2 regions of the Streptomyces sp. BYX5S genome follow, and region 2 is predicted to be linked to the other one. Evidence: riboswitches for the same ligand, from Rfam matches in the RefSeq annotation. Region 2 holds a riboswitch; the other holds the start of a gene.
What was found. A riboswitch is a leader RNA that binds a small molecule or an ion and turns the genes downstream of it on or off. The one in region 2 is predicted to bind glycine.
Positions count from the first base shown of each region.

Region 1: another riboswitch for glycine. It lies ahead of gcvT (glycine cleavage system aminomethyltransferase GcvT); the one in region 2 lies ahead of gcvP (aminomethyl-transferring glycine dehydrogenase).

Region 1 is NZ_CM138829.1:6,734,376-6,746,117, reverse strand. Features, by position in the region: gene gcvT (glycine cleavage system aminomethyltransferase GcvT) at 1-750, opposite strand, end outside; glycine riboswitch at 818-915, opposite strand; glycine riboswitch at 916-1,015, opposite strand; gene ACYBSK_RS30355 (AAA family ATPase) at 1,140-1,790, shown strand; gene ACYBSK_RS30350 (enhanced serine sensitivity protein SseB) at 1,910-2,725, shown strand; gene ACYBSK_RS30345 (enhanced serine sensitivity protein SseB C-terminal domain-containing protein) at 2,852-3,649, shown strand; gene ACYBSK_RS30340 (ABC transporter permease) at 4,000-5,004, shown strand; gene ACYBSK_RS30335 (ABC transporter substrate-binding protein) at 5,134-6,906, shown strand; gene ACYBSK_RS30330 (ABC transporter permease) at 7,055-8,056, shown strand; gene ACYBSK_RS30325 (ABC transporter ATP-binding protein) at 8,053-9,162, shown strand; gene ACYBSK_RS30320 (ABC transporter ATP-binding protein) at 9,189-10,346, shown strand; gene ACYBSK_RS30315 (M1 family metallopeptidase) at 10,626-11,742, shown strand, end outside.
Region 2 is NZ_CM138829.1:2,646,261-2,658,002, forward strand. Features, by position in the region: gene ACYBSK_RS12030 (FHA domain-containing protein) at 1-458, shown strand, start outside; gene ftsR (transcriptional regulator FtsR) at 486-1,214, shown strand; gene ACYBSK_RS12040 (bifunctional nuclease family protein) at 1,301-1,774, shown strand; gene ACYBSK_RS12045 (MerR family transcriptional regulator) at 1,940-2,560, shown strand; gene ACYBSK_RS12050 (DNA polymerase IV) at 2,607-4,028, shown strand; gene ACYBSK_RS12055 (PRC-barrel domain-containing protein) at 3,995-4,369, opposite strand; glycine riboswitch at 4,493-4,588, shown strand; gene gcvP (aminomethyl-transferring glycine dehydrogenase) at 4,774-7,659, shown strand; gene ACYBSK_RS12065 (DUF5999 family protein) at 7,711-7,911, opposite strand; gene ACYBSK_RS12070 (hypothetical protein) at 8,264-8,848, opposite strand; gene ACYBSK_RS12075 (glutamate-cysteine ligase family protein) at 9,396-10,916, shown strand; partial or broken gene ACYBSK_RS12080 (substrate-binding and VWA domain-containing protein) at 10,952-11,742, opposite strand, start outside.

The sequences.
Region 1 (11,742 bases), 4.1 Mb from region 2:
GGGGGTGAGGCCGGTGGTCAGCTCGTGCCCGTACAGCGGCATGCCGGCCTCCAGGCGCAGCGTGTCCCGGCAGGACAGGCCGCAGGGGATCAGGCCGTGCTCGGCGCCCGCCCCGGTCAGCGCCTGCCACAGCTTCTCCGCGTCGGCGGGCGAGACGAACAGCTCGAAGCCGTCCTCGCCGGTGTAGCCGGTGCGCGCGATGAGCGCGTCCACGCCGGCGACGGTGCCCGGCAGGCCCGCGTAGTACTTGAGGCCGTCGAGGTCGGCGTCCGTGACGGACTTCACGATGGCGGCGGAGTTCGGGCCCTGCACGGCGATCAGCGCGTACGCGTCCCGGTCGTCGCGGACCTCGGCGTCGAACCCGGCGGCGCGCTCGGTGAGGGCGTCGAGGACGACCTGGGCGTTGCCCGCGTTGGCGACGACCATGTACGTCGTCTCTTCGAGCCGGTAGACGATCAGGTCGTCGAGGATCCCGCCGTCCTCGCGGCAGATCATGGTGTAGCGGGCGCGGCCGGGGCCGACGGAACCGATGTTCCCGACCAGGGCGTGGTTCAGCAGGTCCACGGCTCCCGGCCCGGTCACCGTGATCTCGCCCATGTGCGACAGGTCGAACAGGCCGGCCGCGGTGCGCACGGCGTGGTGCTCGTCGCGCTCGCTGGCGTAGCGCAGGGGCATGTCCCAGCCGGCGAAGTCGGTCATAGTGGCGCCGAGCGAGCGGTGCAGGGCGTCCAGTGCGGTGGTGCGGGTCATGGGTGGTGTGCTCCCGGTGGCATGACGGCGGTGGCGGGGTCTCGGATCTCGTACGAGACGCGAGGCGCCCTCCCCATCTGTCATCGGAACCTGAGAGGTTCGCCCCGGAGGGCTTGCACCTTGGGTGGGGTCACGTCACAAGCGTGACCCACTTTTCAGATCTGCCTCGCCCGCGCGGTACGGGGCCTGAGAGATTCAAGGGAGGAACTTGCTCCTTCGGCGTCCGGGTACTCGATCGTCCCCGGAACTCTCCCGCGCGGATTCAAGCGGCCGGTATGCAGTTGCGCGCACATCATTGCATGCCCGGCCAACGGGGAAAGCCCTTGAGGGGCATTACCTTCTCTTTACACTTGAGGGGCAAGGCTGACGTGACCGGAACGGGGAGGACGATCACGGTGCACAAGGCAGTGGCGGGGGCTTATGGGGTTTCCGCGCCCGCGGTGGCGGGCGTGCGGATTCCCGGCCAGCGTTCGGTGCGGGACCTCCGGGGGCGGCGCGGGCACACACCGCGCAGACTCGCGTTCGCGGCGGGCGACCTCGTGGTGATCTCCGGACTCCCGGGCAGCGGCAAGTCGACGCTGATGCGGCGGGCGGTCACCGTGGTCCGGATCGACTCCCAGGACACCCGCGAGCGCTGGGCCGCGCGCATGCCGCGCTTCCTGCCGTACGCGCTGTACCGCCCGGTGGTCCGCGTCGCGCACTACGCGGGGCTGCGCCGGGCCATGCGCTCGGGCGCCAGCGTCGTCGTGCACGACTGCGGTACGCAGGCGTGGGTGCGCCGCTGGGTGACCCGCACGGCGAGACGGCGCGGCGCGGGCGTCCACCTGATGCTCCTCGACGTGCCCGCGGACACGGCCCTTGAGGGGCAGCGGGACCGCGGCCGCGGGGTGTCCCGGTACGCGTTCGCGCGGCACCGCCGGGCGGTGGGCGCCCTCGTCTCCTCGACGGAGCGGGGGGATCTGCCGGCCGGGATGGAGTCGGCGGTGCTGCTGGACCGGGCGGCGACGGAGGCGCTGGGCGGGATCACGTTCAGCGAGTGATCGCCGAGGCGTACGAGTTTTCGGTGACCGTCAGGGCGTACGCGTATCGTCGGCCCCGCGCGGGACGACGTCGCGTGCGGGAAGAGCAGCGCGCAGAACAGCAGAGGTTGATGGCAGTCATGGAGTTCCCAGGGGCCCCCGAGCCGGGGCACGGTCACGCCGAGGGGCAGGAGGGTGCGTTCTCCCATCCCGCGCAGGGCTGGCCCGCCAACGAGTTGGAGCAGGTGCTCGCCGCGGCCCTCGGCGAGGGGGCCTCAAGCTCGGCGGGCGCGCGGATCGTGGAGGTCCTCGGCCGCAGCCCTGTCTGGATCCCGCTGCCCAAGGGCGGCTCGAACGCCAGCCGGGACCTCGACCTGCCGAGCCTGGAGATCGAGGGCCAGGCCTACGTTCCCGTGTTCAGCTCCGAGCAGCAGTTCATGGCGGTCACCGGCGGCCGGATGGACTGCACGGTGGCCCCGGCCGTGGAGTTCGCGCGCGGGCTGCCGCCGCAGGTCGGCATCGCCGTGAACCCGGACGGCACGGTCGGCGTGCCGCTGCCGCCGCCGGCCGTGGCGGAGCTGGCCCGCAGCGGCCGCACGCCGCTGGACGGCCCGGCGACGGGGGGCCGCGTGGTGCTCTCCGAGCCGGACTGGCAGGTCGACCCGGTCGACTTCCTGGCCGTGGTCCGCGAGGAGTTCGAGGCGCTCGGCACGGTGCTGAGCGCGCGCCGCTGCCTCGCCGCCGTGGAGGACGCGGAGCCGTCCCTGTTCATCGGTGTGGAACTGACGCAGTGGGAGGGCTCCGCGCGCGATCTCCCGCTGGACGCGCTGGGCCGGGCGCTGGGCCGGACACCGGTGCCCTGGGCGGTGAACCTGGTGTTCCTGGACGTCACACAGGACCCGGTCGCGGACTGGTTGCGTACGCATGTACGCCCGTTCTACGTACGAGAAGGGTGACCACGTCCGTCAAGTCGGTGTCAGTATCGCCGCTTAAGCTGGTTTCATGACGTGACCGGTCGGCGCTTCGCTTTCCGGCCACGTGTGGAACACGGACGTATTGAAGAGCCGAAGGGGCGGTTACGGGTGAGTGCGTCGGGCACGGCCGCGGCCGGACAGGTCGAGCACATGCTGCGCCAGGTGACGCCGGGACGCTACGACGCGTACGAGGCGCTCCTCAAGGCCCTCGCCGACCCCGCGGCAGGCCAGGTGTGGATGCTGCTCTGGCACGGCCAGGCCGGCTCCCCGGACGCCCAGTACGGGAACATGGAGGTGGACGGCTTCTCCTACGCCCCCTGCGTCACCTCCGCCCAGGAACTCTCCGCCTCCGGCTGGTCGCGGGCGTACGAGGTGGTCAGCGGGGTCGACGCCGCGCGCACGCTCTACCCGGACCATTACGGCCTCTGGCTCAACCCGCACGCGCCGGGCGGCGGCGTCGGCATTCCCTGGCTCGACCTGCGGCGCATCGCGGGCGGCCTCGACCGGCAGCCGGCGGGGCCGCTGCGGCTCTCGGAGCCGACGATCGAAATCCCCCAGTTCTACGCCGTTCTGACCCAGAACGCCCACCGCACCACGGCGATCCGCTCCCTGCGCCGCGCCTGGGTCCAGCCGACGCTGGGCGCGCCCTATCTGGCCATCGGCCTGGACGTCTACGACACGTCTCCGGCCTCCGTGGACGCCGTCCGCGCGATGATGCAGCAGTCCATCCCGGCGGTGCCGGAGGGCCTTCCGGTGTCCACGGTCGCGATGTCGGACGAGTACGACCCGGTGGCGATGTGGCTGCGCCAGGCCCGTCCGTTCTACGACCGCGAGGCCCATGCCGCGCCTCCGGCTCCGGCGGGCGGTGGTTACGGCTACCCGCCGCCGCACGGCGCGACGTACTGAAAAGCTGTCCTCAAACGCCGGACGGGCTGGATCTTTCCAGCCCGTCCGGCGTTTGAGGACAGTCCTTATGCCCGGTTCCGCACCAACTCGCCCGGTCAAAGGCGGAGTTCGTCCCCCGCGTCCCAACTGCCCACCGTCCGAACCCCGTTCACCCCAGTTCGGATAACGGAACACCCCAGCAAGCATCACGGTTAGGCATCCTTTCGCCGTCAAGTCTGGCAACAGATCACACCCAGGTTGAAGACTCCCGCTCCAAGGGGGCTTCGCCTCTGTGTACGACGGACTGAACCACGCCGCCACAGCGGCAAGTGCGGGCCGGTCACCGCCGGTTGAGAGGGGTCCCTGCCACGATGACGGCACCATTGCACGACACGAGCGCGGAAGCGGAGCCGAGCGCACCGGTCGAGCCTGCCAAGGGAGAAGGAGCCCGCAAGGTCGAGGGCCGCTCGCTCAAGCAGATCGCCTGGAACCGGCTCAAGCGCGACAAGGTCGCCCTCGGCGGTGGCATCGTTGTCGTCTTCCTGGTCCTGGTCGCGATCTTCGCCCCGCTCATCGTCAGTCTGCTCGGCCACCCGCCGAACGAGTTCCACCAGGACAAGCTGGACCCGCTGACGAACCTGCCGCAGGGCGCGCTCGGCGGCGTCAGCAGCGACTTCCTCTTCGGCCTCGAACCGAACAAGGGCCGCGACGTGTTCAGCCGGATCGTCTACGGCGCCCGCATCTCGCTGCTCGTCGCGTTCCTCGCGGCGATCGTCGCGGTGTTCCTGGGCACGCTGTTCGGCATCGTCGCCGGCTACTTCGGCGGCTGGGTCGACGCGGTGATCAGCCGCGTGATGGACGTGCTGCTCTCCTTCCCGCAGCTGCTCTTCATCATCTCCCTGGTCTCGGTGCTCCCGGACGACCTGCTCGGCCTGACCGGCAGCGGGGTGCGCATCGCCGTACTGGTCCTCGTCATCGGATTCTTCGGATGGCCGTACATCGGCCGCATCGTCCGAGGACAGACGCTCTCCCTGCGGGAGCGCGAATACGTCGAAGCGGCACGGTCGTTGGGCGGTGGCTCACGGCACATCCTCTTCCGCGAACTGCTGCCGAACCTGGTCGCGCCGATCGTCGTCTACATGACCCTGATGATCCCGACGAACATCCTCACGGAGGCGGCGCTGAGCTTCCTGGGCGCCGGTGTCCGGCCGCCCACGGCCTCCTGGGGCGGCATGCTCCGCGACGCCCTGGAGACGTACGAGCACGACCCGATGTTCATGGTCTTCCCGGGCGTGACGATCTTCATCACCGTCCTCGCGTTCAACCTCTTCGGCGACGGGCTGCGCGACGCCCTCGACCCGAAGGGCACCCGGTAACGCCGCGCGCGTCCGGCGTCACACGTCCAAACCGGCTTCACCGAACTGCGCCTGCATCACCGGCAGGCGGCTCGATTCCATGGTTCTCCGGCAGGTGTCCGGGACCGCGATCTCGGAGGTTACGAGAAAATGCCCACAGGTTCCTCGAAACGACGGCTCGCCGCCGGTGCCGCCCTCGTGGTCGCGGCTCTGGTGTCGACCACGGCGTGCGGTGGCGGTGGCGACGACGAGTCCAACGGCTCGTCGAAGGGCGCCGGTTACGACGCGGCGTACAACAAGATCGCCAACCCTTCGAAGAAGAAGGGAGGCACGCTGCGCATGGTCGGCAAGCAGGACCTGGACTCCGCCGACCCGCAGCGCGCCTACTACGGCATGTCGTGGGACTTCATGCGGTTCTACACGCGCCAGCTGGTGACCTACGCGCCCAAGCCGGGGGCCGCCTCCACCGAGCTCGTCGGCGACCTGGCCAAGTCCACCGCCAAGATCTCGGACGACGGCAAGACGTACACGTACGAGCTGCGTGACGGCATCACCTGGGAGGACGGCTCGCCGATCACCTCCAAGGACGTCAAGTACGGCATCGAGCGCATCTGGGCGACCGACACCATCACCGGTGGCCCGCAGTACCTGAAGCAGAACCTGGACCCCAAGGGCGAGTACAAGGGCCCCTACAAGGACACGTCCAAGGACAAGCTGGGTCTGAAGTCGATCGAGACGCCGGACGACCAGACCATCGTCTTCAAGCTGCCGAAGGCCAACGGTGACTTCGAGCAGTTCCTCGCCATGCCGACCGGCTCGCCGGTCAAGCAGGAGAAGGACACGAAGGCCAAGTACACCCAGCGCCCGTTCTCGGCCGGCCCGTACAAGTTCCAGTCGTACAAGGCCAACAAGAAGATCGTGCTGGTCCGCAACGACAAGTGGAAGAAGGCCTCGGACCCGGTCCGCGCCGCGCTTCCCGACAAGGTCGACGTGACGATCTCCGCCAACCTGGAGGAGAACGACAAGCGCCTGATGGAAGGCGACTACGACGTCGACCTGAACGGCACCGGCATGACCCAGTCGGGTCGCGTCACGGCCGTCCAGGACCACAAGGACAACGTCGACAACATGCGGACCGCCTTCGTCCGCTACGTCGCCCTGGTCCACACCGCCAAGCCCTTCGACAACGTCCACTGCCGCAAGGCCGTGTTCTACGCGACGGACTTCGCGGGCCTCCAGCAGACCCGCGGCGGCAAGCTGGCCGGCGGCGACATCGCCAACTCCACCCTGCCGAAGTCCATCAAGGGCCACAGCGACTACGACCCGTACGGCGTCCTCGCCCGCAAGGGCAAGCCGGACGCGGCGAAGGCCAAGGCCGAGCTGAAGGAGTGCGGCAAGCCGAGCGGCTTCTCCACGAAGATCACCGCCCGTAACAACAACCCGGGCGAGGTCGACACCGCCGAGGCGCTCCAGGAGCAGCTCGCCAAGGTCGGCATCAAGGTCGAGGTCGATGCCCTGGACGGCGCCGAGACCGCCTCGATCACCGGTTCGCCGAAGGTCGTCAAGTCGCGCGGCTACGGCATGATCATGAGCGGTTGGGGCCCGGACTTCCCGTCCGGCCAGGGCTTCGGCCAGCCGCTGTGGGACAGCCGGTTCCTCTCGGAGACCGGTAACTACAACGAGTCCCAGATCAAGGACAAGAAGATCGACAAGATGTTCGACGACGCGATCGCGGAGACGGACCCCGACAAGGCCGGGCAGATCTACGAGAAGCTCGACAAGCGGATCCTCGACGAGGCCGACTGGATGCCGTTCATCTACGAGAACAACATCACCTGGCGTGGTTCCCGTCTGACCAACGTCATGATGGCCGACGCCTTCAGCGGTCGCTACGACTACGCCTCCCTGGGCGTCGTCAAGTAACACCCCCGCCGGGGAGCGGAGTCGCTCCGCTCCCCGGCCCCCTCCTGCTTAGCCGCCGAAACCCGCCAGTCCGAAGGGCAGGTGATGGCCCCGGGCGGCGGACGTGGACTCCCACAAGGAGCCGACGGACGCCGCCGGGCCGCGCACAGTGCTTGCTTATCTCATCCGGCGCCTGTTCGCCGTAGTCATCATGGTGCTCGTCGTTCTGCTCGCGACCTTCACCATCTTCTTCATGCTGCCCAAATGGGCGGGTCAGGACATCGCCGTCCTCTTCGCCGGCAAGTCGTCCGGAGCCGAGCAGCTCGCGGGGATCCGGATCAAGCTGGGCCTCAACGACCCCCTGCTCGTCCAGTTCTGGGACTTCGTCAAGGGCATTCCGCTGGGGCGCGACTACGCCAACGGCAGTGACGTGACCCACTGTTCGGCGCCCTGCTTCGGCTACTCCTTCCGTACGGAGGTCCCCGTCTGGGACACCCTGAAGGACGCGCTCCCGGTCACCGGCGCGCTCGCGCTCGGCGCCTGCGTGCTGTGGCTGATCGGCGGCGTCGCCACCGGCGTCGTCTCCGCCCTCAAGCGCGGCACCGTCTGGGACCGCGCCGCCATGACCACCGCCCTCGCCGGCGTCTCCCTGCCGGTCTTCTTCACCGGCATGGTCGCGATGGGCATCTTCGTGCACAGCCTCGGCTGGGTGAAGATCGCCGACTCGCTCTCCACGGAGGACTCGATCGGCACCTGGTTCGAGACGCTGATCCTGCCGTGGATCGTGCTCGCGTTCCTCAACGCCGCGATGTACGCCCGGCTCACCCGCGCCACGATGCTGGAGATCCTCGGCGAGGACTACATCCGCACCGCGCGCTCCAAGGGCCTCGGCGAGCAGGCCGTCATCACCAAGCACGCGCTGCGTTCCGCGATGACGCCGATCCTCACCGTCTTCGGCCTCGACCTCGGTGTGCTGCTCGGCGGCGCCGTGCTCACCGAATCCACCTTCAACCTGCCGGGCCTCGGCCTCGCGGCGGTGCAGGCCATCAGCAACAAGGACCTGCCGGTGATCCTCGGCGTGACGCTTGTCGCGGCCCTCGCGATCGCCGTCGCCAACCTCGTCGTGGACCTTCTGTACGCCGTCATCGACCCGCGAGTGAGGCTGGGATGACCACCGAACCGAACAAGACCGGAACGGCGGTCGGAGCACCCTCCGAGGTGGTCTCCGCCTCCGGCGCCCCCACCTCCTTCCTCGAGGTCCGCGACCTCAAGGTGCACTTCCCGACCGACGACGGCCTGGTCAAGTCCGTCGACGGGCTCTCCTTCAAGCTGGAGAAGGGCCGCACCCTCGGCATCGTCGGCGAGTCCGGCTCCGGGAAGTCCGTCACCTCGCTCGGCATCCTCGGCCTGCACACCACCGGCCAGTACGGCCGGCGCAAGGCGCAGATCAGCGGCGAGATCTGGCTGGACGGCACCGAGCTGCTCACCGCCGACCAGAACACGGTGCGCAAGCTGCGCGGCCGCGACATGGCGATGATCTTCCAGGACCCGCTGTCGGCCCTGCACCCGTACTACACGATCGGCCGGCAGATCGTGGAGGCCTACCGGGTCCACCACGACGTCGACAAGAAGGTCGCGCGCAAGCGGGCCATCGAGATGCTCGACCGGGTCGGGATCCCCCAGCCGGACAAGCGGGTCGACGCCTACCCGCACGAGTTCTCCGGCGGTATGCGCCAGCGCGCCATGATCGCGATGGCGCTGGTGAACAACCCCGAACTCCTCATCGCCGACGAGCCGACCACGGCCCTCGACGTGACGGTGCAGGCGCAGATCCTGGACCTGATCCGCGATCTCCAGAAGGAGTTCGGCTCCGCCGTCATCATGATCACGCACGACCTCGGTGTCGTGGCGGAGATGGCCGACGAACTGCTGGTGATGTACGGCGGCCGCTGCGTCGAGCGCGGCACCTCGGAGCAGGTCTTCACCACGCCCCAACACCCGTACACCTGGGGCCTGCTGGGCTCGATGCCGCGCATCGACCGGGACCAGACCGAACGGCTCACCCCGGTCAAGGGCTCCCCGCCCAGCCTCATCAACCTGCCGAGCGGCTGCGCCTTCAACCCGCGCTGCCCCTACGCGGACGTGCCCAAGGACAACATCACGCGCACCGAGCGCCCCGAGCTTCGCGAGGTCGGCTCCGGCCACTTCTCGGCCTGCCACATGTCGGCCGACGAACGCGAGCGGATCTGGAACGAAGAGATTGCGCCGAAGCTGTGACGGACGCCAAAGGACCTGAGACCGACATGACGCCCTCCTCGCCCCCCTCGATCCCCCAGCAGGCGACGACCTCTCCGGAGCCCGCGGTCGGCGAACCGCTGCTCAGGGTCGACGGCCTCGTCAAGCACTTCCCGATCCGCAAGGGCCTGCTCAAGCGGCAGGTCGCCGCCGTGCAGGCGGTCGACGGGATCAGCTTCGACGTCCGCGCGGGGGAGACCCTCGGCGTCGTCGGCGAGTCCGGCTGCGGCAAGTCGACGATGGGCCGGCTCATCACGCGGCTGCTCGAACCCACGGGCGGGCGCGTCGAGTTCGAGGGCCAGGACATCACGCACCTGAGCACCGGCGGCATGCGGCCGCTGCGCCGCGACGTCCAGATGATCTTCCAGGACCCGTACTCGTCGCTGAACCCGCGCCACAACATCGGCACGATCGTGGGCGCCCCGTTCCAGCTCCAGGGCGTCAAGCCCGAGGGCGGCGTGCGCAAGACGGTCCAGGAGCTCCTGGAGAAGGTCGGGCTCAACCCCGAGCACTACAACCGCTACCCGCACGAGTTCTCCGGCGGCCAGCGCCAGCGCATCGGTATCGCGCGGGCGCTGGCGCTGCGGCCCAAGCTGGTGGTGGCGGACGAGCCGGTCTCCGCGCTCGACGTGTCGATCCAGGCGCAGGTGGTCAACCTCCTGGACGACCTCCAGGAGGAGCTCGGCCTCACGTACGTGATCATCGCGCACGACCTGTCGGTCATCCGGCACGTGTCGGACCGGATCGCGGTGATGTACCTCGGCAAGATCGTCGAGCTGGCCGACCGGGACGAGCTGTACGCGCGGCCGATGCACCCGTACACCAAGGCGCTGCTGTCGGCGGTTCCGGTGCCGGACCCCAAGCGCCGCGGTGCCAAGAGCGAGCGCATCCTGCTGCGCGGCGACGTCCCCTCGCCGATCGACCCGCCGACCGGTTGCCGTTTCCACACGCGGTGCTGGAAGGCGACGGAGCTGTGCCGGACGACCGAGCCCCCGCTGATCCCGCTCGCCTCGGGCCACCAGGTCGCCTGCCACCACCCGGAGAACGCGGCGGATCAGGCTCCGCAGGACACGGTGTTGTTGACGGAGGCGAAGGAGGCGATCGACGTGATCACGGTCCCCGAGACGGTGGACGCGGAGCCTTCGGACGACCCGAAGACGGACTAGCCCGACCCGCGGCTCCCGCCCCACCGCACGGGGCTCCGCCCCGGACCCCGCGCCTCAAACGCCGGCGAGGCTGGATATGCGCACTTCGCGCCGAGACTTTCGGCGCGAAGTGCGCCATTGAAGCCCCTGCGGCGATTGAGCAGCGGGGTCCGGGGCGGAGCCCCGTGGCGTCACCCCCGTGTCGGCGCATATGGCCCGATGGGGTCATGTACACGACCACCTTCGAGCGGCAGCATTCCGCTGTCCGTCACACCGGAACCCGCTCGAAGGGAACCGCCCATGGCCCTCTCCCGTTCGGCACGCCTGGCCGCGCTCACCGTCGCCGCCGCCTCCTTCTGCCTGATCGCCGCCGTCCCCGCCCCCACCCCCGGCTCCGACGGCATCGGCGACCCGTACTTCCCGCAGCTCGGCAACGGCGGCTTCGACGCCCGCCACTACGCCCTCGACGTCGACTACGACCCCGGAACCGACCGCCTCGACGGCCGGGCGACCCTCACCGCGCGCGCCACCCAGAACCTCTCCCGCTTCGACCTCGACCTGCAGAAACTGACCGTCACCAAGGTCGAGGTGAACGGCAGACGCGCCGAGTTCACCCGCAGCGGCGACGAGTTGCGCATCACTCCGCGCGCCGCGCTCCGCAAGGGCAACACCTTCACCACGACCGTCACCTACGGCGGCGTGCCCGAACCCCTCAGCGGCCCCATCGTCTTCGGCTCCGACTACGGCTGGATGAAGACCGCGGACGGCGTCTTCGTCGCGTGCGAGCCGAACGCCGCCTCCACCTGGTTCCCGTCCAGCGACCACCCCTCCGACAAGGCCACGTACGACATTCGCATCAAGGCGCCCAAGGGCCTGACCGGAGTCTCCAACGGCCGTCTCGTCGACACGTACGACACCGACAAGGGCACCCGGACCGTGCACCACTGGCGCGAGACCAAGCCCATGGCGACGTATCTCGCGACCGCCACCATCGGCGACTTCGACGTGAAGACCGGCACCACCCCCGGCGGCACCCCCATCTACGTGGCCATCGACCCGGTCCTCGCCAACAGCAACAACGTCGACGTGTACGCGGTCACCGCCGAGGCCACCGACTACTGGTCGCAGGTCTTCGGCCCGTACCCCTTCGAGGAGACGGGCGCGATCGTCGACGACATGCCGCAGGCCGGCTTCTCCCTGGAGACGCAGACCAAGCCGATCTACTCGGCCGTGCGCTCCGAGTCGACGATCGTGCACGAGCTGGCGCACCAGTGGTTCGGCGACTCCGTCTCGCCGAAGCAGTGGGACGACATCTGGCTCAACGAGGGCTTCGCCACGTACTCCCAGTGGCTGTGGACCGAGCACAAGGGCGGCGCCTCCGCCCACGACTCCTTCCTCGCCGGCTACAACGCCCGCC
Region 2 (11,742 bases):
TGCGCGGCGGCGCGGCGCCGGAGGGGCCGTCGGAGACGACGTCCACGATCTCGATCTCGGGTCTGGAGTCCTACGACCCGGAGGCGACCGGCCAGACGCAGCTCCCTGCCCTGTCCCCGGAGGCCCAGGCCGCCGTGGACGCGTTGCCGCTCGGCTCGGCGCTCCTGGTGGTGCGGCGCGGCCCGAACTCGGGCAGCCGTTTCCTCCTGGACGGCGAGCTGACCACCGCGGGGCGCCACCCGCAGAGCGACATCTTCCTGGACGACGTGACCGTGTCGCGCCGCCACGTGGAGTTCCGTCGCCTTCAGGACGGCTCGTTCACCGTCGCCGACGTCGGCAGCCTCAACGGCACGTATGTGAACCGTGAGCGCATCGACTCGGTGACGCTGAACAACGGGGACGAGGTGCAGATCGGCAAGTACCGGCTGGTGTTCTACGCGAGCCAGCGCGGTATCTGACCCGTCCGCGATCCTTCAGGAAGGTCCATGCTGCACACGACGAGGGGCGGTGCCTCAGGAGGCACCGCCACCACGGACAGTCGGCTGATGAGCATCGGCACCGTACTGAACGTGCTCCGAGAAGAATTTCCCGAAGTCACCATTTCGAAGATCCGGTTCCTGGAGTCCGAGGGCCTCGTCGAGCCGCGGCGTACGCCCTCGGGCTACCGGAAGTTCAGCCCGGACGACATGGAGCGGCTCGCCCATGTGCTGCGCATGCAGCGGGATCACTACCTGCCGCTGAAGGTGATCAAGGAGCAGCTCGACGCCCTGGAGCCGGGCGAGACGCTGCCCGTGCCCGCGCCGGGACGCCCCGGGGACGCGGAGGACGGCATCGAGGTGCCGACGGCCGCCCGGGTCGGCCGGGACGAATTGCTGGCAGCCGTCGGCGTCGAGGAGCACGAGCTCGACGAATGGGAGTCGTACGGGCTTCTCACGCCGCTGCCCGACGGCGGCTACGACGCCTCGGCCGTGCTGGTCGCCGAGCTCGTCGGCGAACTGGGCCGGTTCGGCATCGGCCCGCGCCACCTGCGGGTCATGCGGGCGGCCGCCGACCGCGAGGCGGGCCTGGTGGACCAGGTGGTCGCGCCGCTGAAGGTGCACCGCAATCCGCAGACGCGGGCGCACGCCGAAGCGCGTGCCAAGGAGCTGGCAGGCCTTACCGTGAAGCTGCACTCGGCACTTGTGCAGTCCGCGCTCGGGGTCCGTCTGCCCTGATCGCAGCCGCGGGTGAGCGCCGCAGGCCCGGCCCTCGGCGCATGCCCGACTACCCAAACCGGCCGGGCACGTCCTAGGGTTGCTGTGTGAACGAGCTCGACGTCGTAGGTGTCCGGGTCGAAATGCCCTCCAACCAGCCGATCGTGCTCCTGCGTGAAGTGGGAGGCGACCGGTACCTCCCCATCTGGATCGGACCGGGGGAGGCGACCGCGATCGCCTTTGCCCAGCAGGGCATGGCGCCCGCGCGTCCGCTGACGCACGACCTTTTCAAGGACGTCCTTGAAGCGGTCGGCCAGGAGCTCACGGAAGTGCGCATCACGGACCTCCGCGAAGGCGTCTTCTACGCGGAACTGGTGTTCGCGAGCGGGGTCGAGGTCAGTGCCCGCCCGTCGGACGCCATAGCCCTGGCCCTGCGCACCGGAACGCCGATCTACGGCAGTGACGGGGTCCTCGATGATGCGGGGATCGCGATCCCCGACGAGCAGGAGGACGAGGTGGAGAAGTTCCGCGAGTTCCTCGACCAGATCTCTCCCGAGGACTTCGGCACCAACAGCCAGTGACCGGTCGGCCGGTGGCCTCGGGACATTCGGCTAGCCTTTCCCCGCGGTGGGACACGGGAAACCACTCTTAGGGTGATTATCACTCGGCGTGCCTAGTGTGGCGTTCGTTGACGCACCCCCTGTGACTGCCTACCGTCGATGAGGCAGGTCAAAGAGGAGGTCGGCGTGAGAAGCAGCGGCGACGGTACGGCGACGGGCGGTCCGTACTTGTTTCACGGCAGCGCGGCCGATCACACTCCGCAGCGCCCGCAGGCCGTGCCTGTGGTGGCGGGGGAGAGCGGTGCGGCGGCGACCGAGCAGGTGGGTTACCGGGGTCCGACCGCGTGCGCGGCGGCCGGTATCACCTACCGACAGCTCGACTACTGGGCCAGGACCGGCCTGGTCGAACCCAGCGTGCGATCGGCCTACGGGTCGGGGACGCAGCGGCTCTACAGCTTCGGGGACGTCGTCGTCCTCAAGGTCGTCAAGCGTTTCCTGGACACGGGCGTCTCACTGCAGAACATCCGGACCGCCGTGCAGCACCTGCGCGAGAGCGGCTTCCGGGACCTGGAGCGCATGACGCTCATGAGCGACGGCGCGACCGTGTACGAGTGCACGTCGCCGGACGAGGTGCACGACCTGCTCCAGGGCGGCCAGGGCGTCTTCGGGATCGCCGTGGGCGTGGTCTGGCGGGACGTCGAGGCCGCGCTCTCGCAGCTGCACGGCGAGCGGGTGGACACCGGCGAGACGATCACGCCGCCGAACCCCACGGACGAGCTCGCCAGGCGGCGCAACCGCGCCGTGTGAGGGCCGTGGGGCAGCATTGTCAGTGGCGTAGGGCAGCATCGGACGTGTGAGAACCGCGCCCACGATCCTGCATCTCGACATGGATGCCTTCTACGCCTCGGCGGAGCAGGCGGCCAAGCCGAGCCTGCGCGGGAAAGCGGTCGTCGTGGGCGGGCTCGGCCCGCGCGGCGTGGTGGCCACGGCGTCGTACGAGGCGCGGAAGTTCGGGGTGCACTCGGCGATGCCGATGGGGCAGGCGCGCAGGCTCGCCCCGCATGCCGCGTACCTGGTGCCGCGCTTCCGGCTGTACCGGGCGATCAGCGAGCAGGTGATGGCGCTCCTGGGCGCGCTCTCGCCGCTGGTGGAGCCGCTGAGCCTGGACGAGGCGTTCGTGGATCTGGAGGCCGGTGAGGCGGCCTGGGACGCCGAGTCCGCCGAGGCCGTGGGGCGGCGGCTGCGGGCCGACATCCGGCGCGTGACCGGGCTGACCGGGTCCGTGGGGCTCGCCGCGTCCAAGATGCTCGCGAAGATCGCCTCGGAGGAGGCCAAGCCCGACGGGCTGGTGCTCATACGTCCCGGCACCGAGCGCGCGCTGCTCGGCCCGCGGTCCGTGCGGATCCTGCCGGGCGTGGGGCCGGCGACCGGGGACCATCTGCGGCGGGCCGGGATCCTCACGGTGGAGGAGATCGCAGAGGCCGGCGCGGACGAGCTGGTGCGGCTGCTGGGGAAGGCGCAGGGGAGTCACCTGTACGAGATGGCGCTGGCGCGCGACGAGCGGCCGGTGGTCGCCGAGCGGGATTCCAAGTCGGTGTCGGTGGAGGACACCTACGACGTGGACATCCACGACCGGGTGCGGGTCCGGATGGAGGTGCGCAGACTCGCCGACCGGTGCGTGGAGCGGTTGCGGGCCGCCGAGCGGTCGGGGCGGACCGTGGTGCTCAAGGTGCGCCGCTACGACTTCTCGACGCTGACGCGGTCCGAGACGCTGCGCGGGCCGACGGACGACCCCGGGGTGGTGCGGGAGGCCGCCGCGCGGTTGCTGGAGTCCGTGGACACGACGGGCGGCGTGCGGTTGCTTGGCGTCGGCGTCAGTGGGCTCGCCGACTTCACGCAGGAGGACCTGTTCGCGCAGTTCGCCGCCGCGGAGGAGGCCGCGGCCGGCGGCGGGCCGGAGGGGGACGGGGCGCCGGCGCAGGCCGTGGAGGCGGCCGAGGCGCCTGCCGTGCCCGAGCCGGAGCCCGAGGAGCGGAAGTGGCTCGCCGGGCACGATGTGCGGCACGCCGAGTTCGGTCCCGGGTGGGTGCAGGGGAGCGGGCTCGGGCGCGTGACCGTGCGGTTCGAGACGCCCTACGCGGAGGTGCCGGGGCGCGTGCGGACGTTTCGTGTCGACGATCCGGAGCTGGAGGCGGCCGAGCCGTTGCCGCTCGTGGAGGAGACCACGGAGGCGGCCGGTGATCAGGTCGGCTCGTCCTCCGCGCCCGCCACGTGACCGAAGGAGAGATCGGGGGACTGCGGGGCCGTGATGTCCAGGCCGTAGTGGTGGTAGAGCTGGAGTTCCTGCTCGGGGGAGAGGTGGCGGCCGACGCCGAAGTCGGGGGCGTCCTTGATCAGGGCGCGCTCGAAGGGGACGCGCAGCGTGCCGTCCACGAATTCGCTGGGCTCGAGCGGCACGAAGGCGTCGCGGCTGAACAGCCCGGTGCGTATCGCCGCCCACTCGGGGACGCCGGTGGCGTCGTCGAGGTAGACCTCGTCGATGGTGCCGACCTTTGCTCCGTTGCGGTCGAACGCCTTGCGGCCGATCAGATTGCGCGGATCGACATCGGTCTGCACGGGCCCTCCAACTGATCGCGATGATCGCAACTGCTGTGTAAGCACTACGAAAGAGCACATTGCGGAAGGCGGCCACTCGAGGGCTCGGGGCGCGTAGCCGCTGGTAGGCTGGCGAATGGCTGTTGAACCCGTGCGGGAGAGTCTTCCGACGACAGTCGGGGGCGCCGAAGGAGCAAATCCTCCCCGGAATCTCTCAGGCCCCTGTACCGCACGGACGAGGTCACTCTGGAAAGCAGGGCGGGGTGCACGGTTTCCGCTCTCACCGACGGTGCAAGCCGGTGTGTTCCGTGTTCTCGCGGGGTGGGCCGGTGAAGCTCTCAGGTTGAGATGACAGAGGGGGAGGCCGTCCGGGTACCCGCGCCGTGGTGCCCCTCGCAGGTCGCAATGACCAGGAGGCCTCCGCAATGACCGCCAACCGTATTCCGCTCTCCCAACTGGAGCGGGGAATCCCCTTCGAGCAGCGGCACATCGGTCCCGACGACGCCGCTCAGGCCAAGATGCTCGCGCAGGTCGGCTACGGCTCGCTGGACGAGCTGACCGCGGCCGCGGTGCCCGATGTGATCAAGAGCGCCGAGGCGCTCGACCTTCCGGCCGCCCGCAGCGAGGCCGAGGTGCTCGCCGAGCTGAAGTCGCTCGCCGAGCGCAACCAGGTGCTCGGCTCGATGATCGGCCTCGGCTACTACGGGACGTTCACGCCGCCCGTCATCCTGCGCAACGTCATGGAGAACCCGTCCTGGTACACGGCGTACACGCCGTACCAGCCGGAGATCTCGCAGGGCCGCCTTGAGGCGCTGCTCAACTTCCAGACGATGGTCGCCGAGCTGACCGGCCTGCCCACCTCGGGCTCGTCGCTGCTCGACGAGGGCACCGCCGCCGCCGAGGCGATGGCCCTCTCGCGCCGCGTCGGCAAGGTCAAGAACGGTGTGTACGTCGTCGACGCCGACGCCCTGCCGCAGACCATCGCCGTGATCCAGACGCGGGCCGAGCCGACCGGCGTCGAGATCGTCGTCGCCGATCTGAGCGAGGGCATCCCCGCCGAGGTCGCCGAGCGCGGTGTCGTCGGCGTGCTCGTGCAGTACCCCGGCGCCTCGGGTGCCGTGCGGGACATCAAGCCCGTGATCGACCAGGCGCACGAGCTGGGCGCCATTGTCACCGTTGCCGCTGATCTTCTTGCTCTGACGCTGCTGACCTCGCCCGGAGAGCTGGGCGCCGACATCGCCGTCGGTACGACGCAGCGCTTCGGCGTCCCGATGGGCTTCGGTGGGCCGCACGCCGGTTACATGGCGGTGCGCGAGAAGTTCGCGCGTTCGCTGCCGGGCCGCCTCGTCGGCGTCTCCGTCGACGCCGACGGCAACAAGGCGTACCGCCTCGCCCTTCAGACCCGTGAGCAGCACATCCGCCGCGAGAAGGCGACCAGCAACATCTGTACTGCGCAGGTGCTGCTCGCCGTGATGGCCGGCATGTACGCCGTGTACCACGGGCCCGAGGGCCTCAAGTCCATCGCGCGGCGCACCCACCGCTACGCCACCGTGCTCGCGGCCGGTCTGACGGCGGGCGGCGTCGAGGTCGTGCACGGCGCCTACTTCGACACCCTCACCGTGCGGGTGCCGGGCAAGGCCGCCGGGATCGTCTCCGCCGCGCGCGAGGCCGGGGTCAACCTGCACCTCGTGGACGCCGACCACGTCTCCCTCGCCTGCGACGAGACCACCACGCGGGCCCAACTCGGCTCCGTGTGGAGCGCGTTCGGCGTCGACGCGGACATCGAGGCGCTGGACGCCGAGGTCGCGGACACGCTGCCGGACGCGCTGCTGCGCGACGACGAGTACCTGACGCACCCCGTCTTCCACCAGTACCGCTCCGAGACCGCGATGCTGCGCTACCTGCGCAAGCTCGCCGACCGGGACTACGCGCTGGACCGCGGCATGATCCCGCTGGGCTCCTGCACGATGAAGCTCAACGCGACGACGGAGATGGAGCCGGTCACCTGGCCCGAGTTCGGCCAGCTGCACCCCTTCGTCCCGGGCGAGCAGGCGCAGGGCTATCTGACGCTCATCCGCGAGCTGGAGGAGCGGCTCGCCGAGGTCACCGGCTACGACAAGGTCTCGTTGCAGCCCAACGCCGGTTCGCAGGGCGAGCTCGCCGGTCTGCTCGCGGTCCGCGGCTACCACCGGGCCAACGGCGACGAGCAGCGCACCATCTGCCTCATCCCGTCCTCCGCGCACGGCACCAACGCCGCGAGCGCCGTGATGGCCGGCATGAAGGTCGTCGTCGTGAAGACCGCCGACGACGGCGAGGTCGACATCGAGGACCTCCGCGCCAAGATCGAGCAGTACGCCGAGCAGCTCGCCGTGCTGATGATCACGTACCCGTCGACGCACGGTGTCTTCGAGGAGCACGTCGCCGACATCTGCGCCGCCGTGCACGACGCGGGCGGCCAGGTCTACGTCGACGGCGCCAACCTCAACGCGCTGGTGGGCCTCGCCAAGCCGGGCCGCTTCGGCGGCGACGTCTCGCACCTGAACCTGCACAAGACGTTCTGCATCCCGCACGGCGGCGGCGGTCCGGGCGTCGGTCCGGTCGGCGTCCGCGAGCACCTCGCGCCGTACCTGCCCAACCACCCGTTGCAGCCGGCCGCCGGTCCGGAGACGGGCGTCGGCCCGATCTCCGCCGCGCCGTGGGGTTCCGCCGGGATCCTGCCGATCTCGTGGGCGTACGTGCGTCTCATGGGCGGCGAGGGGCTGAAGCGGGCCACGCAGGTGGCGGTGCTGTCGGCGAACTACATCGCCAAGCGCCTGGAGCCGCACTTCCCGGTGCTCTACACCGGACCCGGCGGGCTCGTCGCGCACGAGTGCATCGTGGACCTGCGCCCGATCAGCAAGGCGACGGGTGTGAGCATCGACGACGTCGCCAAGCGGCTCATCGACTACGGCTTCCACGCGCCGACCATGTCGTTCCCGGTCGCCGGGACGCTGATGATCGAGCCGACCGAGAGCGAGGACATCGACGAGCTCGACCGGTTCTGCGACGCGATGATCGCGATTCGCGGCGAGATCGAGCGGGTCGCCTCCGGCGAGTGGCCGGCGGACGACAACCCGCTGCGGAACGCTCCGCACACGGCCGGAATGCTCGGCGGTGAGTGGGAGCACGCGTACAGCCGGGAGGAAGGCGTCTTCCCGGCCGGTGTGGTGGCGGCGGACAAGTACTGGCCGCCGGTGCGCCGTATCGACCAGGCGTTCGGCGACCGGAACCTGGTGTGTTCCTGCCCGCCCCTCGACGCCTACGAGGGCTGATCGCTTCGGGGCCGCGCGACCGACGGTCGCGCGGCCCCGCTCAGCGGATCCCTACGCCGCCGTCACCACACGGCCCAGTGGCCGGTGCGGGGCGATGATCGTGCCGTTGGGCAGCAGCTCGCCGGTGTCCTCGAAGAGCAGGACGCCGTTGCAGAGGAGGCTCCATCCCTGCTCGGGGTGGTGAGCGACGGGAAGCGCGGCTTCCCGGTCCTCGGATTCCGCTGTCGGGCAGAGTGGCTGGTGCTGGCACATGGATGGGATCTTTCGCTGCGAAGTTATCTCGATGACTTGGGCGGTGCTGGTCCTGCTCGTCGTGCCGCGGCTTGAAGACTTGTTCATGGCCGCCCCCCGTTGTCGTGAGTTCTGGAACCCAGTGTTGCCCTGTGGACGTCGTTCCGCAGGGATTTCGTAGCAGCGGTCCTTATGGATTGGAGACGCATCACCCATGCGGACGGTTCAGTCCAACTGGACTCTCCCTTCGGGTGGTTCGGAGTGGTCGGTACGGGCTAGTCCACTCGGACAGGGCTGTGCCCCGCGACCGGACGGCGGACGGTGCGGGGCACAGGTGTGAGCGACCGGAGCCGTCGGCGGCCCCCGGTCGGGTTCAGGCGAGCAGGGCGGCGGGGGCCGGGGTCAGGCGGTGGGTGAGGACCGGGAGGAGCTCGGCCACCGAGTGCGGGCGGTGCGGGGCGATGCCCGGCGGGGCGGGTGCCAGCGGGACGAGGATGTCGTCGGCCGCCGGATGGCCGCTCGTCGGGTCGGCGGTACGGTCGCCGTGCAGCCACAGCGTCAGCATGTAGAGCTCGGGCACCGAGAGCAGCCGCGGCTGGTAGGCCTTGGGCAGTGACTCGGCGTGGCGCAGGGCCCGCTCGGTGGAACGGATGTAGGGGCCCTCGAAGAAGTGCGAGAAGGCCCAGCCGTCCGGCGTGAGCATGGTGTCGGCCGCGGCCACCGCGCGGTCCCCGCAGCGGATCAGGAAGCGCCAGCCGGTGAGGCGGGCCCTGGACGGTCCGGTGGTCTCGGTGATGTGGTCCAACACATGGAGTGGCAAAGGGAGTTCGGGGGTGGCGGGTCCCTGTGCGGCGCGCAGGGAAGGGGTGCGTGCCTCGCGGACGGCGGTGGGGGAACCGAGGGCCGTGAGGACGCTGCGCAGGGCAGGCGCGGGAGCCGGTGGGACGTGCAGCGGCATGGTGGGTCGCCTCTCATTCGACAGGCACGTGACACGTGATGCGAGGGCGGTGCGGGACGAGCGGACGGCGCTGTCTGCTGCGGGTGTACACGGGTACACGGACGGGGCAGAGGCGGCGGGGGTCCGGTCCTGGCCCGGCCCGCGGGCGCCACATCTCTGTCTCGCCAGCGGAGTTTATACGACGTATGTTCGCGGCTTGTTTCCACTAGCAGGTCCGCCGGATTACGCAAGGTGCTATTCGGGCGGGGTTGCCCAAGGGGTTTGCGGGTATTCTTCCCATTTCCGAAGGGGTGGCCGCGCGTGACCTCGGTATCTTGCCGTCGAGCGGTCGGCCTGTTCTTGTCGGCGTTTTTCACCAGGGCCGTCCGCGAACGAATCTGCGGGAGGCCGCATGCCTAAGGAATGTGCCCCGGGGTAACTGACTTGAGCGTACTGCTCCGTGGCACCCCACGGGGCGTTATCGATCACATTGCCTGGGCATCATCCACCGTGACACGCGGCCGGGACGGGTTCCTGCCGGGCCGCCCGTGCGAGAAGGGACGCTTCCATGGGGGAGAAGGTCGTTGCGGAGGCGGTCGACCTGGCCGCTCCGCGGCGCTATCGGGAGAAGCTCCAAGAGTGCTTGGAGGGACTCGGGCGACTCCTGGACGAGAAGCGCTTCGACCGTCCGCAGAATCTCATGGGTCTCGAGATCGAACTGAATCTCGCCGGGCCCGACGGGCTGCCGAGAATGATGAATGCGGAAGTGCTGGAGCGCATCGCGAGCCGGGATTTCCAGACCGAACTCGCGATGTTCAATCTCGAAGTGAACATTGCCCCGCACCGGCTCGGCGGCCGCGTTCTCGACCAGCTCGCCGAGGAGCTGCGCACCGGGCTCGGATATGCGCACCGGAAGGCCAACGAGGTCGACGCGGGCATCGTGATGATCGGAATTCTGCCGACGCTCAGCGCCCAGGACCTGGTCTCCGCGAACCTGTCGGACGTCGACCGCTACACCCTCCTGAACGACCAGATCACGGCCGCCCGCGGCGAGGACTTCCAGCTCGACATCGCCGGTGTGGAGCGTCTGACCTGCACGTCCTCGTCGATCGCGCCCGAAGCCGCGTGCACCTCCGTGCAGTTGCACCTCCAGGTGACACCGGGCCGCTTCGCCGACGTGTGGAACGCGGCGCAGGCGGTGGCCGCCCCGCAGATCGCGCTCGGCGCCAACTCGCCGTTCCTGTTCGGCCACGAGCTGTGGCGCGAGTCGCGGCCGCCGCTGTTCCAGCAGTCCACCGACACCCGGCCGCCGGAGCTGGTGGCCCAGGGGGTGCGGCCGCGCACCTGGTTCGGGGAGCGCTGGATCGATTCCGCGCGCGACCTCTTCGAGGAGAATCTGCGGTACTTCCCGCCGCTGCTGCCGATCCTCGACGACGAGCAGCCGCTCGACGTCATCGCCAAGGGCGACACCCCGAGCCTCGCCGAACTCGTCCTGCACAACGGCACGGTCTACCGCTGGAACCGCCCCGTGTACGGCGTCGCGGACGGCGTTCCCCATCTGCGCGTCGAGAACCGGGTGCTGCCCGCGGGGCCGACCGTCATCGACGTCGTCGCCAACTCGGCGTTCTACTACGGCGTCGTACGCGCGCTGGCCGAGGAGTCCCGCCCCGTGTGGTCGCGGCTCCCCTTCGACGCGGCGGCCCGCAACTTCGACGCCGCCTGCCGCTACGGCATCGACGCGCGCCTGGAGTGGCCGCGCCGGGGCCGGTTCGGCGGCACGGAGCGGGTGCCGGCGGTGAACCTCGTCCGGGACGAGCTGCTGCCGCTCGCGGCGGCCGGGCTCGACGCGTGGGGCGTGGAGCCGGCCGACCGGGACCTGTACCTGGGCGTGATCGAGGAGCGGTGCCGGCTGCGGACCAACGGGGCGGCGTGGCAGTCGGCGACGTACCACCGGGCGCTGGAGAGCGGGCTGGCGCGGGACGCGGCGCTCGCGGCGACCACCCGGCGGTACTGCGAGCTGATGCACATCGGCGAGCCGGTGCACAGCTGGCCGGTGGGGCTGCCGGAGCCGGCGGTTCCGCTCGGCTAGGGCCTGATCCGAAGGACAGGCCCGGGGCGGCGGGCTCAGTTGGCCTTGGCGCCCGCCGCGATGATGGCCGTGAGGATCACCTTCTGGATGTCCGCGGGGTCCGTGACCTGGTGACCCGAGCCGCCCGTCGCCTCGGCGATCTGCTCGACCTCGTCCCGGTCGGTGTCGGGCCCGACGGCGATGACGATCAGCGGGACGGGACGCTCGTGGTCGGTCAGCTCCCCGAGTTGCTCGACGAGGCGGGAGCGGGAGATCGACCCCTCGTCCTGATTGACGCCGTCGGTCACCACCACGACGGCGTTGAACATGCCTTTCTCGTACGAGGACGTGGCCGCCTCGTAGGCCGCGAGCGTCGTGTCGTACAGGCCCGTCGCCCCGCCCGGTACCGGCTTCAGCGCGGTGAACGCGGCGGACAGCCGGTCGCGCTGGGTGCCGGAGCCGGTGCGGTCGCCGAGGCGTTCGGTCGGCACCAGCTTCTTGTAGTCGCGGTTCCGGTCCAGGAACGTGGCGAACTCCCACAGCCCGATCTCGTCCTCCGGCGTGAACGTGGAGAGCGCCGCCAGCATCGACGCCTTCGTCACCTCCATGCGGGACTCGCCGCGGTTCGGCACGACATTGCCCATCGAGGCCGACGCGTCGACGACCGCATGGATACGGGCGCTCTGCACGGTGATCGTCCACATGCCGAGGGTCTCCGCGAGCTGCTCCTCCGTGGGCGCCGCGGCCGTCACGCGCGCGTACGGCTGCGGGGAGCGGCCGCCCGCCCGTGACGCGACGGTCTCGGGGGACCGGCCGCTGTCCGTGCGGAAGCCGTGCCGTTCCAGGA